DNA from 4 places in the Pseudomonas sp. COR18 genome. Region 3 is predicted to be linked to each of the others. Evidence: predicted binding sites of a transcription regulator. Region 3 holds the regulator's gene; each other region holds the start of a gene.

Region 1 (4,933 bases), 850 kb from region 3:
CAAGGTCATGGACCAGTTGACCATCATGATCGACTCCAACGATCGCCAGATCAGCGAGGACGCCAAGGCGGCGGCAGCCCAGGAGGCGACGGCCAGGGCGGTGCTGTACAGCGGTATCGGCATCGCCTTCATCGCGGCCGTGCTGCTGGGCTTTTTCATCAGCCGCCTGATCAGCCGGCCGATCGCCACTGCGGTCGACTGTGCCCAGCGCATCGCGGAGGGCGACCTGACCCAGCGCATCAGCAGCCACGGCCGCGACGAGGCCGGCCAGTTGCTCAAGGCCCTGGGCGACATGCAGGACAGCCTGAAGAACACCATCCAGCAGATCGCCAGCGCCGCCGACCAACTGGCGTCCGCCGCCGAGGAACTGACGGCGGTCACCGATGACGGCAGCCGGGCGCTGACCCGCCAGAATGACGAAATCCAACAGGCCGCCACCGCCGTCACGGAAATGACCTCGGCGGTCGAGGAAGTGGCGCGTAATGCCGTGTCGACTTCACAGGCTTCGCAGTCGACCAGTTCGCAGGCCAGCAGCGGGCGCGACCAGGCCCGCAGCGCGGTGCAGGCGATCAACAACGCGACCCGGGAAATCACCTCGTCCACCGGCCTGGTGAAGGACCTGGCGGTGCAGGTGCGCGATATAGGCCAGGTGCTGGACGTGATTCGTGGTATCGCCGAGCAGACCAACCTGCTGGCGCTCAACGCGGCCATCGAGGCGGCCCGCGCCGGTGAGCAGGGCCGCGGCTTTGCCGTGGTCGCCGATGAGGTGCGGGCCCTGGCAGCGCGGACCCAGGCGTCCACCGGCGAGATCGAGGCCATGATTCATGCGGTACAGGACCGGGCCGACAGCGCGGTCGAGGCCATGGGCAAGAGCCAGGCGCTGGTCACCGAGACCCAGGATCTGGCGCGGGCCACCGGTGAGGCGCTGGAACAGATTGCCGACGGCATCGCGCAGATCAACGGCCGCAACCTGGTGATCGCCACCGCGTCCGAGGAGCAGGCCCATGTGGCTCGCGAGGTGGATCGCAACCTGGTGAACATCCAGGATCTTTCGACCCAGACTGCCGCCGGGGCGAATCAGACCAACGCGTCGAGCCAGGAACTGTCGAACCTGGCGCTGTCCTTCAACTCGCTGGTCAGCCGTTTCCGGCTCTGATTCCACTGGGCCGTCCGGCCCGGTTTGTCGCCTGGCGCCATAACGGCGCCGGGTGCTTCATTCCTGGGTGGGCGCCAGCCGTGCTTCCAGTTCGGCGACCTTCGCCTCCAGGCTCTCCAGGCGCGCACGGGTGCGGGCCAGGACCACCATCTGGCTATCGAATTCTTCCCGGCTGACCAGGTCCAGCTTGCTGAAACCGCTCTGCAGCAGGGCCTTGAACTGGCTTTCGATTTCGTTGCGCGGCAGCGGGCTTTCGCCATTGAACAGGCGGGAGGCTTGACCGCTCAGGGCGTCGAGGAAGTCTTTGGGCGCGAGCATGATGTGGATTTCCGGATACAGGGTCGGCCCAGTGTACCACGCAGTGTCTATAGTGATTTTCGTGGGCGGCGGTGCACGCTTTTTGCGCAGGCCGCCGGGCGCCCGCGCACCGTTGTTGTGCGTGCCATTGGGGCGTGGCGCGGCTTTTCCCTGGCCATGAGGGGCAAGAGCTTGAAAATCATGGGTTTTGCAGAGATGGCAAGGTTTCTGCTTAGACACTCATGACCCATGCACTGATGCAGTCGCTGTGACCAGGCAGTGCGGCGGGCTCGGCCAATCGGCAACGGTTGGCTGACGTCGACGGGCTGATCAGGGCTGACGGCGCGTTACAAAGCCAGGCACTGCGCTTAGACTTGAGTCGGGTTTGTTTTCCTGGGGCAAGTCCACCAATTCGGGAGAGAGTTTCATGAAGCTAGTCACTGCCATCATCAAGCCGTTCAAATTGGACGATGTGCGCGAGTCGTTGTCCGAGATCGGCGTGCAGGGCATTACCGTCACTGAGGTCAAGGGCTTCGGTCGGCAGAAAGGCCACACCGAGCTGTATCGCGGCGCGGAATACGTGGTCGACTTCCTGCCCAAGGTGAAGATCGACGTCGCCATCGACGACAAGGATCTCGATCGGGTTATCGAGGCGATAACCAAGGCCGCCAACACCGGCAAGATCGGTGACGGCAAGATCTTCGTGGTCAATCTGGAACAGGCTATTCGCATCCGTACCGGCGAAACCGATACCGACGCCATTTAAGCCGCCCAAACCCCAACGCCCCAGGAGAAAACAATATGACTCTGCGTAAATTCGCAGGGCTAGGAGCCCTGTTGTCCCTAATAATGCCAGCCATGGCCATGGCGGCGGATCCTGCTCCCGCGCCCGTGCTCAATGCCGGTGACACCAGCTGGATGCTGACCTCCACAGCCCTCGTGCTGTTCATGACCATTCCGGGCCTGGCGCTGTTCTATGGCGGCATGGTGCGTTCGAAAAACATTCTTTCGGTGATGATGCAGTGCTTCGCCATCACCGGCCTGATCACCATCCTGTGGTTCATCTACGGCTACAGTCTGGCGTTCGACAGCACCGGGATGGAAGCCGGCGTGGTCAATTTCAATTCCTTCTTCGGCGGCATGAGCAAGGCGTTCCTGGCCGGTATCACGCCTGCCAGCATCACCGGTCCGGCGGCGTTGTTCCCCGAGGCCGTGTTCGTCACCTTCCAGATGACCTTCGCCATCATCACTCCGGCGCTGATCGTCGGTGCCTTCGCCGAGCGCATGAAATTCTCCGCGATGCTGATCTTCATGGGCGTCTGGTTCACTCTGGTCTATGCACCGATTGCGCACATGGTCTGGGGCGGCGCCGGTTCGCTGCTGGGCGACTGGGGCGTGCTGGACTTCGCTGGTGGCACCGTGGTGCACATCAACGCCGGTATCGCCGGTCTCGTGGCCTGCCTGGTGCTGGGCAAGCGCAAGGGCTACCCAACCACTCCGATGGCCCCGCATAACCTGGGCTACACCCTGATCGGCGCGGCCATGCTGTGGGTCGGCTGGTTCGGCTTCAACGCCGGTTCCGCTGCCGCGGCCAACGGTACCGCCGGCATGGCGATGCTGGTGACCCAGATCGCCACCGCCGCTGCCGCGCTGGGCTGGATGTTTGCCGAGTGGCTGACCCACGGCAAACCAAGCGCACTGGGTATCGCCTCGGGCGTGGTTGCCGGCCTGGTTGCCATTACGCCGGCTGCCGGCACCGTTGGCCCGATGGGGGCACTGATCATCGGCCTGGCCGCTGGCGTGGTGTGCTTCTTCTGCGCCACTTCGCTCAAGCGCAAGCTCGGTTACGACGATTCCCTGGACGCCTTCGGCGTGCACGGCATCGGCGGTATCCTCGGCGCGATCCTGACCGGTGTGTTCGCCGCTCCGTCGATGGGTGGCTTCAACGCCGCGACCACCGACGTGGCCGCTCAGGTCTGGGTACAGTGCAAGGGTGTCGGCTTCACCGTCATCTACACCGCGATCGTCACTTACGTGATCCTGAAAGTGCTGGATGTGGTGATGGGCCTGCGGGTGACCGACGAGGAAGAATCGGTCGGTCTCGACCTGGCACAACACAACGAGCGCGGCTATAACCTCTAAGCGCCTCAGAAAAAAAATGCCCGGCTTGCCGGGCATTTTTTTGTCCGGATTTTGTCCATGCGAAAAGGCCTGAAAGGATTTATCCAGAGGCATTGCGGACAAAACACCGGGCCCTGTTCCCATGGGGCAATGGCTTACAGCATGGCAGGCGTATTAGGCGCTTTGCTTTTTTCCTGAGCGCGCTAGAATGCGCGCCGATGGGCGGAGAACTGTATGTGGCAACAGACACTGATCACCTTGCGGGCCAAGCCCCGGGGTTTTCATTTGGTGACCGATGAGTTGCTCGCGGGCCTGCCTGAACTCAAGGCATGTCGGGTCGGTCTGTTGCACTTGTGGCTGCAGCATACCTCGGCCTCGTTGACCATCAACGAGAATGCCGATCCGGCGGTTCGTCGCGACTTCGAGCGTTTTTTCAATCGACTGGTCCCGCAAGGCGACCTCGACTATGAACACAACGACGAAGGTGCGGACGATTTGCCGGCGCACTTCAAGGCCAGTTTGCTAGGCTGTCAGCTGACTTTGCCGGTAACGGCGGGGCGGCTGGCGCTGGGTACCTGGCAAGGCGTCTATCTTGGCGAGCACCGCGATCATGGCGGTGCCCGTAAAGTCCTTGCCACCCTTCAGGGTGATGGGGCATAAGCCGCTGGACACCAGTGGATGTTGATTTTTTTCCGGCAGCCTTCGACAGTCGGCATAGCTGGGCTATAACTAATCTGCTTTTCGCAAGTCATGAGGTAGAACATGAGCGACGATGATCTGGAAAACGATGACCTCGAAGTAGGTGACGAAGACGAGAACGAAGAAGGCCTGGAAGCGTCTGCAGAAGACGTGGACGTTGCCGACGACGATGGCGGCGACGTTCCTGCTCCGACCTCCAAGGGCAAGGCCAAGGCTGCGGTATCGGTCGATGAGCTGCCCAGCGTCGAGACCAAGAACAAGGAGCGCGATGCTCTGGCGCGGGCCATGGAAGAATTCCTGGCGCGCGGCGGCAAGGTGCAGGAAGTGGAGGCCAATGTGGTCGCCGATCCGCCCAAGAAGCCGGATAACAAGTACGGCAGCCGCCCTATCTGAGTGGCGCTATCTGCTTGTCGAAAAGCCCGCCGTCGCTGCGGGCTTTTTCATGCCTGGGATTCGGGCCTGGCGCCTCTGCGTGGGCCTATCGGGTCGTGGTGTTCCAGGCGGTCAGCAGGGCGGGCAGTTCGGTGAGGCTGCGAATCTCGGCATCCGGGCGGCGCTCGGCTTCCCAGGCCTTGCCCGCGGGGTTGTACCAGACCGCCCGCAGGCCCGCCTGCTGGGCCCCGGCGATGTCGTCGCCGGGATGGTCACCGATATGCACCG
Region 2 (4,933 bases), 430 kb from region 3:
AAATGATGCCGGTACCATCAATGCTGATGTCGGTGATCTGGCCAGTGGCATAACCGTCACCAATGATGGCTGCACGGGAGGTGTCGGCGTTGAACTGGGTGGTTTTTGTCCAGTCGGTAAGGATACCGGTAGGATTGGCACCTGCGCCGTTGGCCGCCCACACACCATTGGTCACCGTACCTGGAACCCAACCGGTAATGGTGATGTTGGTCTTGCCGGCGGTGCCACCGATGGAAGTCAGCTTGCCGGAGGAGTCAAAGACCATTGCCACGGGAACAGGGTCGGTTGCCGCAGGCGGAACGGTCGGAGGTACGGTCCCCACAGTGGGCAGCGTACCGTTCGGATTGCGACCGTCAATCAGCGTATAGACGTTCCAGGTGTTGGCACCAGTCTTGACCACATACTGGTCCAGCGAGTGCTTGTTGCCTTGGGAGTCGTAGATGTCGGAGCTGAACGGCTTGGTATAGCTGGCCGTATTCGATGGATCGAACGGCGTGACGGACTGATCGATCACCGCCGACTTGGAGTCCAGGTTGATCGTTGCACCGATCTTGGTGGTGGTCTGTGGCGGCAGGTTCGACACGTCGATACGCAGGTCGGTCAGCACGCCCGGAATGATGTTGCCATTGGAGTCGGCAGCGAAGCCCTGCAGGCGCGCAGTACCATCGGAGTTGGTGACGTAGCCGTCCTTGTCGGTCTTGAAGGTACCGGCGCGGGTGTACATCAGCGAGCCGTTGTCGCTCAGGGTGAAAAAGCCGTTGCCCTGGATACCGAGGTCCAACGCGTTGCCGGTGACGTTCATGCCACCGTTGCCGAAGTTCTGCGAAACGTTGGCCAGGCGCACACCGTTGCCGATGGTCTTGGACGATACACCGAGCTTGGTCGCCGAATAGACGTCTTCGAATTCCGCACGGGACGACTTGAAGCCGGTGGTGTTGACGTTGGCAATGTTGTTGCCGGTGACGTCGAGCTGTTTCTGGGCCGCGTTGAGACCGCTCAAACCGATATTAAAAGACATGCTTCTCTCCTTTGTTTCGCGTTGGTCGGCTCTTACAGGCCAATGGTCTGGACTTTGGACAGAGCGATACTGCCCACGCCCGCCAGGTTGAGCATCATTTCACCGCCGTTCTGCGACAGGCTCACGCTGCTGACAGTGGCCGGCAGGTTGGTGACCAGCGCCGTCGAGTCCGCAGAGCCCTTGAGGTTGGCGGTCGCACTGAAGCTGTAGGTGCCACTGGACAACAGGGTCCCGGAGTCATCCTTGCCATCCCAGACGAAGGGCACGTTACCGGCCGCGGTCTGGGCCCCCAGGTCGATGGTACGGACCACTTTCCCGGTGGAGTCGCTGATCTTGAGCGTGGTTTTGTCGGTGGCACCGGTAACGACCGCGGTGCCGGTAAAGCTCTTGCTGGTATCGACCACCGCCTTGCCGGTCGGCACGATGACCGAACGACCGACCAGCGACGACGCCTGCAGCGCCTGGGACGACTGGAACGCGCTGGCGATGTTGTTGACGCTGCTGTTGAGCGTGGTGATGCCTTCCAGGCTGCTGAACTGGGCCAACTGCGCAACGAAGGCGCTGTTGTCCTGCGGGTCCAGCGGGTTCTGGTTCTTCAGCTGGGTCACCAGCAGCTTCAGGAACGCGTCCTTGCCCAGGGTCTGGCCCCCGGATGCGCTGCTGATGGCATTGCCCAGCGAGTCGGTACTGGTCTTGTTCGTCAGTTTGGCGTTGGACGCCGCAAGAATGTCGTTCAGAGTCGAAGAGGTGCTGGTGGAGTCGGTAACGCTCATGTCTGTCGCCCCTTATCACTGACCGAGGGTCAGGACCTTCTGCATCATGGTCTTGGCGGTGTTCATCATTTCCGCGTTGGTCTGGAACGAACGGCTGGCGGAGATCATGTCGGCCATTTCCTCGACGACGTTGACGTTCGGGTAGTAGACATACCCCTTGGCGTCGGCCGCCGGATGGTTCGGCTCGTAGCGCGCTTCCAGGTTGCTCTGGTCCTCGACCACACCCAGCACCTGAACGCCCTGGCCCGCGGCGTTCTGGTCCTCGAACAGCGAGTTGCTGCCGCCGGCCTGGCTGTTCTGGAACATGGTGGCGAACACCGGGTGGCGCGCCCGGTAGGTCTTGTCGATGCTCGACGAGACGGTCTCGGCGTTGGCGATGTTACTGGCGACGGTGTTCAGCCGAGTGGTCTGGGCACTCATGCCGCTACCGGCAATGTTGAAAACGCTGGCAAGGGACATGGCTTACTCTCCACGCAGGGCCGATACCAGCCCTTTGAATTTACTGTTGAGCAGGGTGAAGCTGGCCTGGAAGTCGACCGCGTTCTGCGCGTAGTTCGATTGCTCGATCTGCGCATCCACGGTGTTCTGGTCGATCGACGGCTGCATCGGGGTGCGGTACTGCAATGCCGCGTCGCCATTGCTCAGCCCCTGGGCTTCGATATGGCGGCTGTTGGTGGTGTTGAGCGCGAAGGTGCCATTCCTGGCCTTTTCGCTCTGCTCGGCGAGCACGGAGGAAAAGTCCATGTCCCGGGCCTTGTAGTTCGGGGTATCGGCGTTGGCGATGTTGTTGGCCAGGACTTCGGCACGCTGGGCACGGAAGCTCAGGGCCTGTTCGTGGATGCCGAGCGCTTTGTCGAAACTGATGCTCATGTCGGGAAACCTTCGAGAGTTGACCTGATCGTCGGAACAGGTTTTTCGTTGACAGAGCTATAGCAAGCCTCATGCCAGTTTCCTCAAGCCCCGTAAATCAAGGCCTTGCCGGATAACTGCCGCCGGCAATGCCAGAAAAGCGGCAAGGCATTTCCGCCGAGCGCCAGCAAAGCGGCAAGACTGGCGGCAAAAAAAAGCGGGAGCCTTTTGAGCTCCCGCCGGGGGTATTGAACGATTGGCTACTTGGCCTTGTAGATGATGCCCGGACTGCATTGCACCATCTGGTAGTGGTCCGGCAGGCCGTTGAGGGCTTCGGACGCCCCCAGGAACAGGTAACCGCCCGGCTTGAGGCTGCCGTGGATGCGCATCAGGATGTCCTTCTTCACCTCGGCGGAGAAGTAGATCAGCACGTTGCGGCAAAACACGATGTCGAACTTGCCCAGGCTGGCATAGCTGTCCAGCAGGTTGAACGAGCGGAACTCGACCCGGTTGCGGATCGGCGCCTTGACCGCCCAGCGACCCGGCCCCTTGGCATCGAAGTAGCGCTGCAGGCGCTCGGGCGACAGGCCGCGGCCAATCGCCAGGCTGTCGTACTCGCCGGTCTTGCAGTTGGTCAGCATCAGGCTCGACAGGTCGGTGGCGACAATCTGCGCCCCGGCCTTCAACTGGCCCATGTTGGTCCGTTCGAACTCGTCGATCGACATCGAGATCGAGTAGGGCTCCTGCCCCGATGAACAAGCAGCCGACCAGATCCGCAGGCGCTGGCCAGGGCTGGCCTTGATCGCTTCCGGTAAGACCTTGTTCTTGAGCACCTCAAACGGATAGGTGTCACGAAACCACAGCGTTTCGTTGGTCGTCATGGCATCCACCACCTGTTCACGCAAGCCGCTGCGTGGCTGGCTCTGGATCCTCTGGACCAGTTCGCCCAGGGATTTGATGCCATTCTGCTCCATCAGCTTGTTGAGACGGCTGGAAACCAGATATTGCTTGTTTTCACCGAGCAGAATGCCACAGGCCTTTTCCAGGAAGACCCGGAACTGTTCGAAATCCAAATTACCCGTAGACAATGATGCCGCCTCTTAAATCGTCTGTACCGCCGGGGACACGGGTCCCCGGCTGTTATCCTGCAGCCTTGATCCGGTCAACCACCCGGGCCGCCAGGTCATCAGGTCGGAACTTGGCAAGGAAGTCATCGGCACCGACCTTCTTCACCATCGCCTGGTTGAATACCCCTGACAGGGAAGTATGCAGAGTGATGTGCAGCTTTTGCATCCGCGGATCGCTGCGAATCTCAGCAGTGAGGGTATAGCCGTCCATTTCCGGCATTTCAATGTCGGAGATCATCATCAGGAATTCCTCCTCCGGCTTCTTGCCCTCCTCGACCAGCTTGCGCAGATAGTCCAGCGCCTGCCGGCCGTCGTTCAGCGCCACCACCTCGACGCCGACCGTCTGCAGGCAACGCGTGACCTGCTTGCGCGCCACCGACGAGTCGTCGACCGTGAGCACCCGCAAGGACACCGCCTTGGTCTGCGTCTCGACATCCACCACGCCCAGGGAAACCGATTCGGACATGGGCGAAACCTCGGCGAGGATCTTCTCCACATCGATGATTTCCACCAACTGGTTGTCGATGCGCGTCACCGCCGTCAGGTAGTGATCGCGCCCGGTCCCCTTGGGTGGCGGATGGATCTCTTCCCAGTTCATGTTGACGATGCGCTCCACCGACTTCACCAAAAACCCCTGGGTCTTGGTGTTGTACTCCGTAATGATCACGAACGGATTACTCTGATCCTTGAGTGCACCGGCCCCCGTGGCCATCGCCAGATCGAGGATCGGGATGGTAGCCCCACGAATGTTCGCCACACCGCACACCACCGGATTGGACTTGGGCATCAAGGTCAGCTTGGGGCATTGCAGCACCTCGCGCACCTTGAACACGTTGATCCCGTAGAGCTGCTGGCCGTCGAGACGGAACAACAGCAGCTCAAGGCGATTCTGCCCCACCAGTTGCGTACGCTGGTTCACCGAATCCATCACACCAGCCATGACTGCCCTCTCTGATCAAAGCCTCATCATCCGACGCCCACTCAGGAACAAACGGCACGAGCCTTGCTTTTTATACCGTTATGAAAGCACAAACGACATTTTTTCGACGCCTGACATCACAGTACCGCAGATTGCTCGCGGTGGTGTCCGTTTTATGCTGCCTGAACCCGAGCAACCCTGCTCTTGCGGAATCGGCGACCCTGCCTGATCAGCTTATCGGCGTGAC
Region 3 (4,933 bases):
CAGGTCTACCGCGGCACCGCGTTCCCCTGGCACGTCCAGAGCGAACGCGCCGAGGTCAACCCGGACGGCACCGAGGTCGAGCTGATCGACTCGGTGCGGGTCGCGCGCACCGACGAAAAACAGCGCCATGTCATCATTACCACGACCCGGATGACAGTATTCCCACAGAAGCAATATGCGCAGACCGAGCAAGCCGTTAGAATCGACGGCCCCAACGGCGTGACCACGGGCAAGGGCATGAAAGCCTATCTGGAAGAAAGCAGGATGCACCTGCTATCGAACGTAAGAGGACAGTATGAGTCTCGTTAAAACCCTCCCTATTTTGCTCAGCCTGGGCGCAGCACTGGGAAGCGTGAGCGCCTGGGCTCTGCCGAACGACAGCGAGCAGCCCATCCGCATTCAAGCTGACGACGCTCAACTGGATGACAAGCAGGGCATCGCCACCTACAAGGGCGACGTCATCATCACTCAGGGTTCGATGATCGTTAAGGGCAACACCGTGACGCTCACCCGGACCAAGGACGGCGCCATCGACGTGGTGACCTCCGTGGGCAACCTGGCCTACTTCGAGCAGAAGCAGAAAGCCACCGACCCGCAGCCGGTCCGCGGCTACGGCAAGACCATCCAGTACCATGCCCAGCAGAACCGCATCGTCCTGATCGACCAGGCCAAGGTGGTCAACGAAGGCAACACCACCGAAGGCGAGAAGATCGTCTACGACACGGTGAAACAGGTGGCAACCGCCGGTCGCGCCAACGGCAGCCCGATCACCACGCCGCGCCAGCGCATCGACATGGTTATCCAGCCGAAAAAGAAAACTGACGAGCACAAGGCCCAGTAATGGCAATTCTGAAAGCCCAGCATCTGGCCAAGGCCTATAAAAGTCGCCAGGTCGTGCGTGACGTCAGCCTGTCGATCGAAAGCGGACAGATCGTCGGCCTGCTCGGCCCCAACGGTGCTGGCAAGACCACCTGTTTCTACATGATCGTCGGCCTGGTCCAGGCCGACCAGGGTCGCGTGCTGATCGACGACCAGGACGTCAGCCACCAGCCGATGCACGGCCGCGCCCGCGCCGGGATCGGCTATCTGCCCCAGGAAGCCTCGATTTTCCGCAAGCTGTCGGTGGCCGACAACATCATGGCGATCCTCGAGACCCGCAAGGACCTCGACAAGGCCGCCCGTCGCAAGGAGCTGGAAAGCCTGCTGCAGGAATTCCATATCAGCCACATCCGTGACAACCTCGGCATGAGCCTGTCCGGTGGTGAACGACGCCGCGTGGAAATCGCCCGTGCCCTGGCCACCGCGCCGAAGTTCATCCTGCTGGACGAACCGTTCGCCGGTGTCGACCCGATTTCCGTGGGCGACATCAAGCAGATCATCCATCACCTCAAGGCCAAGGGCATCGGTGTACTGATCACCGACCACAACGTCCGCGAGACCCTGGATATCTGTGAGACCGCCTATATCGTCAACGATGGACAACTGATCGCCGAAGGCGATTCGCAAACCATCCTGGCCAACGAACTGGTCAAGGAAGTCTATCTGGGCCACGAGTTCCGCCTGTAAGCATCGGGGAACCCAATACCCGCCTGAGCGCATGAGTTTTCGATAAGAACCACCGCTTTTTCCGGCTTTTTATTGTTACAGCGCTCTAGGCAAACACTCCGGTTTCGGGCATATAATTTGCTTATGTTTGGCGCTCCGGCGCCCTGTAGTGGATGGCGCATGCGCGCCGGCAAATAAGGTGTTAAGCCCCTGCCATGAAACCATCGCTAGTCCTTAAAATGGGCCAGCAGCTGACGATGACGCCGCAGCTGCAACAGGCCATCCGCCTGCTCCAATTGTCGACCCTGGATCTTCAGCAGGAAATCCAGGAAGCCCTGGAATCCAATCCGATGCTCGAACGCCAGGAAGAAGGCGACGACTTCGATAACAGCGATCCAATGGCCGACAAGGCCGAGCAGAACACCACGCCCGAAATCCCGGAAACCTCCTACCAGCAGGAAACCGCCCCCACCGTCGACAACATCGACGAAGGCGAGTGGAGCGAACGCATTCCCAACGAACTCCCGGTCGACACCGCCTGGGAGGACGTCTACCAGACCAGCGCCAGCAGCCTGCCCGGCAACGATGACGACGAGTGGGACTTCACCACCCGCACCTCGGCCGGCGAAAGCCTGCAAAGCCACCTGCTGTGGCAACTGAACCTGGCTCCGATGTCCGACACCGATCGCCTGATCGCCGTGACCCTGATCGACTGCATCAACAACCAGGGCTACCTGGACGAGACCCTCGAAGAGATTCTCGAAGCGTTCGACCCGGAGCTGGACATCGAACTCGACGAGATCGAGGCCGTCCTGCATCGCATCCAGCAGTTCGAGCCCGCCGGCATCGGCGCGCGCAACCTCGGCGAATGCCTGCTGCTGCAACTGCGCCAGCTGCCGGCCAAGACCCCCTGGCTGAACGAGGCCAAGCGCCTGGTCACCGATTTCATCGACCTGCTGGGCAGCCGCGACTACAGTCAGCTGATGCGGCGCATGAAACTCAAGGAAGACGAACTGCGCCAGGTCATCGAACTGGTACAGAGCCTCAACCCGCGCCCCGGCTCGCAGATCGAGTCGACCGAAGCCGAGTACGTGGTCCCCGACGTGATCGTGCGCAAGGACAACGAACGCTGGCTGGTGGAACTGAACCAGGAATCGGTGCCACGCCTGCGGGTCAACCCGCAGTATGCCGGCTTCGTCCGCCGTGCCGACACCAGTGCCGACAACACCTTCATGCGCAACCAGTTGCAGGAGGCGCGCTGGTTCATCAAGAGCCTGCAGAGCCGCAACGAGACACTGATGAAGGTCGCCACCCAGATCGTCGAGCATCAGCGCGGTTTCCTGGAGTACGGCGACGAGGCGATGAAGCCGCTGGTGCTGCACGACATCGCCGAAGCGGTGGGCATGCACGAGTCGACCATTTCCCGGGTCACCACCCAGAAATTCATGCATACCCCCCGCGGTATCTACGAACTGAAATACTTTTTCTCCAGCCACGTCAGCACTTCCGAAGGCGGCGAATGCTCGTCCACGGCGATCCGCGCAATCATCAAGAAACTGGTGGCGGCGGAAAATCAGAAAAAGCCGTTGAGTGACAGCAAGATCGCTGGTTTACTGGAGGCACAAGGCATTCAGGTCGCCCGTCGTACCGTCGCCAAGTACCGCGAGTCCCTCGGAATCGCGCCTTCCAGCGAACGGAAGCGGTTGATGTAACCGCCGGGCGTGCCACAGCGTTCCAGTGGCAAGCCATCAGGCTTGCCGCTTTATGCACTGGCAACGAAGGAGAAGCTGTATGCAAGTCAACATCAGTGGACACCAACTGGAAGTGACCGAACCACTGCGTGTCTATATCGGTGAAAAACTCGACCGATTGGAACGCCACTTCGACAAGATCACCAACGTACAGGTGACAATGGCCGTCGAGAAACTGAAGCAGAAAATCGAGGCCACTTTGCATATCCACGGCGGCGAGGTGGTTGCCAATGCAGAACATGACGACATGTATGCAGCAATCGACCTGCTGACCGACAAGCTCGACCGCCAACTGAAAAAGCACAAGGAAAAGAACCTGCACCTGCTCCAAGGTACGGGTCGTTAACATCCTCCCATGATTCGACTTGAAAATATCCTGACCCCCGGCCGTTCCCTGGTGAACGTGCCGGGCGGCAGTAAAAAGCGTGCACTCGAACAAATTGCCAACCTGATCAGCCGCGAAGTGCCCGATCTGGAGATGCAGGATGTCTACGAGAGCCTGATCGCCCGTGAAAAACTCGGCTCCACCGGCTTTGGCAATGGCATCGCCATCCCCCACTGCCGGCTCAAGGGCTGCGAAGCGCCCATCAGTGCCCTGATGCACCTGGACGCCCCTATCGATTTCGACGCCATCGACGGCGCCCCGGTCGACCTGCTGTTCGTGCTGCTGGTCCCGCAGGCTGCCACCGATGCGCACCTGGAACTGCTCCGGCAGATTGCCAGCATGCTGGACCGCAAGGAGGTGCGCGACCGCCTGCGTAGCGCACCAAGCAATGAAGCCCTGTATCAGGTTGTCCTGGACGTGCAGAACGGTCAGTAACCATGCGCTTGATCATCGTCAGCGGCCGCTCCGGCTCAGGTAAAAGCACCGCCCTCGACGTACTCGAGGACAGCGGCTATTACTGCATCGACAACCTGCCGGCCGGGTTGCTGCCGGAACTGGCCGAACGGGCGTTGATCCATACCGAGCTGGCGCAACCGCTGGTCGCCGTGTCCATCGACGCGCGCAACCTGCCCAGCCACCTGTCACGTTTCCCCGAACTGCTGGACGAAGTCCGCGGCCGACATATCCAGTGCGACGTGCTGTACCTGGATGCCGATGAGGAAACCCTGCTCAAGCGTTTCTCCGAGACCCGTCGACGCCACCCCCTGAGCAGCGCCAACCGCTCGCTGGCCGAAGCCATCCGCGACGAGAGCAACCTGCTGGGGCCGATTGCCGACCTGGCGGACCTCAAGGTCAACACCACCAATCTCAACCTCTATCAGTTGCGCGATACCATCAAGCTGCGGCTGCTGAACCAGCCGGAACCGGGCACCGCATTTCTGGTAGAATCGTTCGGCTTCAAGCGCGGCATGCCGGTGGACGCCGACCTGGTGTTCGACGTGCGCTGCCTGCCCAACCCGTATTGGAAACCGGAACTGCGCGAGCAGTCCGGGCTCGACCAGCCGGTAGCCGAATACCTCGCCGCACAGCCGGACGTCGAGGAGATGTTCCAGGACATTTCCAGCTACCTGCTCAAATGGTTGCCACGCTTCGCCGCCAGCAACCGTGCTTACGTCACCATTGCCATTGGCTGCACCGGCGGGCACCACCGCTCCGTCTACCTGACCGAGCGCCTGGGTCAGTTGTTGCAGCA
Region 4 (4,933 bases), 2.2 Mb from region 3:
GCCGGCGCTGCGCACGTTCCTTGACGAAATGGATGTCCGGGTCGCCGCGCCGGTCGTTGACGAAGGTGCGGAAGCGCTTGAGTTTTTCCGGGTCGCTGATCGCGTTGGCCCACTCGCATTCGTAGCGCTCGACCACCCGTTGCAACTGGTTCTCCAGCTCGGCGGCCAGGCCCAGGCTGTCGTCGATGATCACCGCCTTGAGGTAGTCGAGGCCGCCCTCGAGGTTTTCCCGCCACACCGAGGTGCGTTGCAGGCGGTCGGCGGTGCGGATGTAGAACATGAGGAAACGGTCGACGTAGCGGATCAGCGTCTCATCATCCAGGTCGGTGGCGAACAGCTCGGCGTGGCGTGGGCGCATGCCGCCGTTGCCGCAGACATACAGGTTCCAGCCTTTCTCGGTGGCGATCACGCCGATGTCCTTGCTCTGGGCCTCGGCGCATTCGCGGGTGCAGCCGGACACCGCCAGCTTGAACTTGTGTGGTGCGCGCAGGCCCTTGTAGCGGTTCTCCAACAGCAGGGCCATGGCCACGCTGTCCTGCACACCGTAACGGCACCAGGTGCTGCCGACGCAGGATTTCACCGTGCGCAGCGACTTGCCATAGCCATGGCCGGTCTCGAAGCCGGCATCGATCAGTTCGCCCCAGATCTCTGGCAGTTCGTGCAGTTGTGCGCCGAACAGGTCGATGCGCTGGCCACCGGTGATCTTGGTGTAGAGGTCATATTTCTTCGCCACCACACCCAGGGCGATCAGCTTGTCCGGAGTGATTTCGCCGGCGGCGATCCGCGGGATGATCGAGTAGGTGCCGTTCTTCTGCATGTTGGCCATGAAGGTGTCGTTGGTGTCCTGCAGCGGCACCAGCGCCTTGTCCATGATCGGCCGGTTCCAGCACGAAGCGAGGATCGACCCCACCGCCGGCTTGCAGATGTCGCAGCCGGTGTGACCCTTGCCGTGACGGGCGAGCAGTTCCTCGAAGGTCTCGATGCCACCGACCCTAACCAGGGCGTAGAGCTCCTGGCGGGTATGGGCGAAGTGTTCGCAGAGGCTCTTGTCGACGGCCACGCCGCGGGACACCAGTTCGTGCTCGAAGACCTGCTTGAGCAGCGCGCTGCAGCCGCCGCAGCCGGTGGCGGCTTTGGTCTGCGCCTTGAGATCGGACAGATCGCTGCAACCGGCATCCACCGCGCAGCAGATCGCGCCCTTGGTGACGTTGTGGCAGGAGCAGATGGTCGCCGTGGCGGGCAGGGCATCGGCACCGAGGGTCGGGGTGCCTTCGTTCATGGGCAGGATCAGGCTGGCCGGGTCCTGGGGCAGGGCGATGGAGTTCTGTACGTATTGCAGCAGGGTGTCGTAGTAGCTGTTGTCGCCCACCAGTACCGCACCGATGACCTTCTTGCCCTCGGCATCGACCACCAGGCGCCGGTAGGCGGAGTTGGCCTCGTCGATGAAGCGATAGCTGCGTGCGCCCGGGGTGGCGCCGTGGGCATCGCCGATCGAACCGACATCGACGCCGAGCAGCTTGAGCTTGGTCGACATGTCGGCACCGTTGAAGGTGTCCGCGGCTTCACCGGCCAGGCGGCTGGCGACATTGCGCGCCATGCTGTAGCCCGGCGCGACCAGGCCGAACACGCTGCCGTTCCAGGCGGCGCATTCGCCGATGGCCGAGATGGCCGGGTCGCTGGTCTGGCAGTGGCTGTCGATGACGATGCCGCCCCGTGGCGCGATCTCCAGCCCGCTGTTGCGGCCCAGCAGGTCCCGGGGGCGAATCCCGGCGGAGAAGACGATCAGGTCGGTTTCGAGAAATTCGCCGCCGTCGAAATTCATCCGGTAGCGGTACTGCTCGCCGGCGACTATTTCCTTGGTTGCACGGGAGAGGTGGACACCGACGCCCAGGCCTTCGATCTGCGCCTTGAGGGCGGCACCGCCATCGCCGTCCAGTTGCACCGGCATCAGACGCGGGGCGAACTCGACCACATGGGCTTCCAGGCCTAGGGACTTGAGCGCATTGGCCGCCTCCAGGCCCAGCAGGCCGCCGCCGACCACCACGCCACGGCGTGCTTCGGCGGCGGCCGCGCGGATCGCGTCGAGATCGTCGAGGGTGCGGTAGACCAGCCGCGCCGAGCCTTCGGAGCCGGGAATCGGCGGCACGAACGGATAGGAACCGGTGGCCAGGATCAACTGGTCGTAGGGCTGGCGGCCTGAACGGGTGACGATCTCGCGCCTGTCGCGGTCGATCTCCAGCACTTCGACGCCCAGGTGCAGCCTGACCCCGTGACGCTCGTACAAGCCGGGCTCGCCGAGGGCCAGGGCCTGGGCGTCCTTGCCGGCGAAATATTCGGACAGGTGCACGCGGTCATAGGCCGGTTGCCATTCCTCTCCATAGACATGCAGTTCGAACTGATGCAGGGCGCCACGCTCGATCAACTGCTCGACGCAGTGGTGGCCGACCATGCCATTACCCACGATCACCAGTTTTCTGCGATGTTCGACATTTACGATAGCGTTCATGGAGCTTCCTCGGATCACGGCCAGTCACGGACTGGCGCAGCCAGAAAAAATGCAAAAAAAAACGCCTGGAGCCGAAGCTCCAGGCGCCTTTGCCTGGTGTCTTATTCCTGTTCTGTGTGTGATCGCCGTTGACCACCTGAACGGTCTGCCAGGTCATTCATGGCAGAAAGTGACTGGATAAAAGCAGGGAGTGTGCCAAGTGCCGGTTTGTACGGTTTACTCGGTCTTTGTCGGTATTTTCCGAATAAATTCGACCTGTGTTGGTGCGTTCCGCTTGGCGGCTGCCAGCTATGGGGGCGCCCCCCAGGGCTCTTTCACGGATGAATGCGGCTCAATACACATCCCGCACATAACGCTTGTCCGCCGCCAACGCCTGGACATATGCCTGTGCCGCATCCGCATCCAACCCACCATGGGTGCGTACCACCTGCCTGAGCGCCGCATCCACATCCCGCGCCATGCGGCTGGCATCGCCGCACACATAGAACCCCGCACCTTCCTCCAGCCAGGCCCACAACTGTGCGCCTTGCTCGATCATCCGCTGCTGCACGTAGATCTTCTGCGCCTGGTCCCGGGAAAACGCGGTATCGAGCCGCTGCAGATGGCCCTGTTCACACCATGCCTGCAGTTCCTCGCGGTAGTAGAAGTCACTGGCGGCATGCTGCTCGCCGAAGAACAGCCAGTTCCTGCCCGTTGCGCCGATCGCCTGGCGCTCCTGCAGAAAGGCCCGGAACGGCGCAATGCCGGTACCCGGACCGACCATGATCATCGGCGCCGAAGGATCGGCTGGCGGGCGGAAGTTCGCCGATTTCTGCACGAAGATCGGCACATCCAGGCCCTCGGCGCGGTCGGCGAGGAACCCCGAACAGCAACCGGAACGCGCCTGCCCGGCGTGCTCGTAGCGGACAGTCGAAACCGTCAGGTGCACTTCGCCCGGATGTGCCTTGGGGCTCGAGGAAATCGAATACAGCCGCGGTTGCAGCGGTTTCAGGCAATCCACCAGTTCCTGCGCACCCAGCTCGACCTGCAGCTCGCGCAGCAGATCCGCCGGTTGCCGGCCCCACAGCCAGTCCTTGAGCTCGGTCTTGTGTTCATCGGCCAGCAGGCGCTTGAGCTGGCTGCTGCCCGAGCGTTGAAAGACCCGTTGCAACAAGGCCGGACTGATCCGGCCGATCTCCAGATGGCGGCTCAGGGCGTCGACCAGCGGCATGGGCGTCTGGTCCTTGAGGAACACCACCGTCTCGGCGCTGCACGCGCTCAGGCAGCCACGCAGTTGTTCCACCTGTTCGGGGCAGTGGCTGGGCCAGACACCGAGGGCATCGCCGGCCTGGTAGTCGAGGCCGCTGTCAGCCAGGTCGAAGACGAACTGCCGGGTTTCCTTGCCCGCGTCGGGGCCGCTGAGCAGACGGTTGTGCTTGAGCCGGGCCGAAAACGGTTGCTGGCGGCTGTAACGTGGGGCACCGACGAGCACCACAGGCTGGTCGGTGAGGGCCGAATCGAGCTGTTCCAACCAGGCGCTGGCCGGCTCCTGGTAGTCCGGCTCGCAGTCGACCCGGGCCGCCAGACGCTGTGCGCCGAGACTGTGCAGGCGCTCGTCGAGCTTGCGGCCGAAGCCGCAGAACTGATCGTAGCTGGAGTCACCGAAGGCCAGCACGGCAAAGCGCAGATGGGCCAGGCTCGGGGCATCGTCGGCTTCCAGCGCCTGCCACAGGCCATGGGCGTTGTCCGGCGGGTCGCCGTCACCGAAGGTGCTGGTCAGCAGCAGCGCACGGCCAGCCTGGCTCAGCTCCCGAGCCTGGATGCTGTCCATCGAGGCCAGCCGCACCCGATGGCCTTTCTCCCGCAGGCGCTCGGCGGCCGACTTGGCGAATGCTTCCACCGTACCGGTCTGGGACGACCAGAGCAGCAGCACGGGCGGCTGTTCGTTCGTGACTGCCGGCAGCACCTGGGGCTGGGCCGGCTCCTGGCGGGCGAACAGACCGGCCAGGAGCCCTTCGAGAATCAGTCGGTTGGACGGTTGCAGCGGCGCATTCGCCGGCAGGGTCGGGACACCGGCTGCGGCCTGACTGTGGCCCAGTCCGAGCAGGAAGCCTTGCAGGTAAAGGTTTTCATCGGGCGCCAGCTGGAGGCTGGGCGTGCTGTCGAGCCCGAGAATCCGGGCCAGGGCTTGGGTCTGCATCGTATACGCGGCCTCCGTGCGCAGGGGCAAGGGCTGTGGATCAGGCTTGGGCGAAGCGACCCGGTGCAGGGTCACGGCGCTGAACTTGAATTCCGGTTGCAGTGAGATCGGGTCCACGGCATCGCTGGTCACGGCGTTGATCGCCAGGTCGTCGCCGTAGACATCGTTCCAGTGGAAGGGCGCGAAGCAGTTGCCCGCTGCCACTCGCTCGCTGATCTGCGCCGGCAGCACGGCGCGTCCCCTTACGG

The links. The regulator sigma-54, encoded in region 3, starts transcription at its own class of promoters, with help from an activator protein. The targets are predictions, from matches to a motif close to ANTGGCATNNANNTTGCTNT.
Region 1: the regulator sigma-54 is predicted to act here: its motif matches at 1,669-1,688, upstream of glnK (P-II family nitrogen regulator).
Region 2: the regulator sigma-54 is predicted to act here: its motif matches at 2,721-2,740, upstream of flgB (flagellar basal body rod protein FlgB).
Region 4: the regulator sigma-54 is predicted to act here: its motif matches at 2,687-2,706, upstream of nirB (nitrite reductase large subunit NirB).

Annotation. Positions count from the first base shown of each region.
Region 1 covers NZ_CP183808.1:2,835,403-2,840,335, forward strand. The annotation lists gene ACM62G_RS13010 (methyl-accepting chemotaxis protein) at 1-1,156, shown strand, start outside; gene ACM62G_RS13015 (accessory factor UbiK family protein) at 1,214-1,474, opposite strand; gene glnK (P-II family nitrogen regulator) at 1,881-2,219, shown strand; gene ACM62G_RS13025 (ammonium transporter) at 2,255-3,595, shown strand; gene ACM62G_RS13030 (secondary thiamine-phosphate synthase enzyme YjbQ) at 3,809-4,234, shown strand; gene sutA (transcriptional regulator SutA) at 4,337-4,666, shown strand; gene ACM62G_RS13040 (HAD family hydrolase) at 4,752-4,933, opposite strand, start outside.
Region 2 covers NZ_CP183808.1:4,116,400-4,121,332, reverse strand. The annotation lists gene flgE (flagellar hook protein FlgE) at 1-1,018, opposite strand, end outside; gene ACM62G_RS19035 (flagellar hook assembly protein FlgD) at 1,051-1,791, opposite strand; gene flgC (flagellar basal body rod protein FlgC) at 1,807-2,250, opposite strand; gene flgB (flagellar basal body rod protein FlgB) at 2,254-2,661, opposite strand; gene cheR (protein-glutamate O-methyltransferase CheR) at 2,901-3,728, opposite strand; gene ACM62G_RS19015 (chemotaxis protein CheV) at 3,781-4,707, opposite strand; gene flgA (flagellar basal body P-ring formation chaperone FlgA) at 4,788-4,933, shown strand, end outside.
Region 3 covers NZ_CP183808.1:3,682,316-3,687,248, reverse strand. The annotation lists gene lptC (LPS export ABC transporter periplasmic protein LptC) at 1-309, shown strand, start outside; gene lptA (lipopolysaccharide transport periplasmic protein LptA) at 296-841, shown strand; gene lptB (LPS export ABC transporter ATP-binding protein) at 841-1,566, shown strand; gene ACM62G_RS17010 (RNA polymerase factor sigma-54) at 1,761-3,257, shown strand; gene hpf (ribosome hibernation-promoting factor, HPF/YfiA family) at 3,337-3,642, shown strand; gene ptsN (PTS IIA-like nitrogen regulatory protein PtsN) at 3,652-4,116, shown strand; gene rapZ (RNase adapter RapZ) at 4,119-4,933, shown strand, end outside.
Region 4 covers NZ_CP183808.1:5,917,885-5,922,817, forward strand. The annotation lists gene nirB (nitrite reductase large subunit NirB) at 1-2,506, opposite strand, end outside; gene ACM62G_RS27205 (molybdopterin-dependent oxidoreductase) at 2,838-4,933, opposite strand, start outside.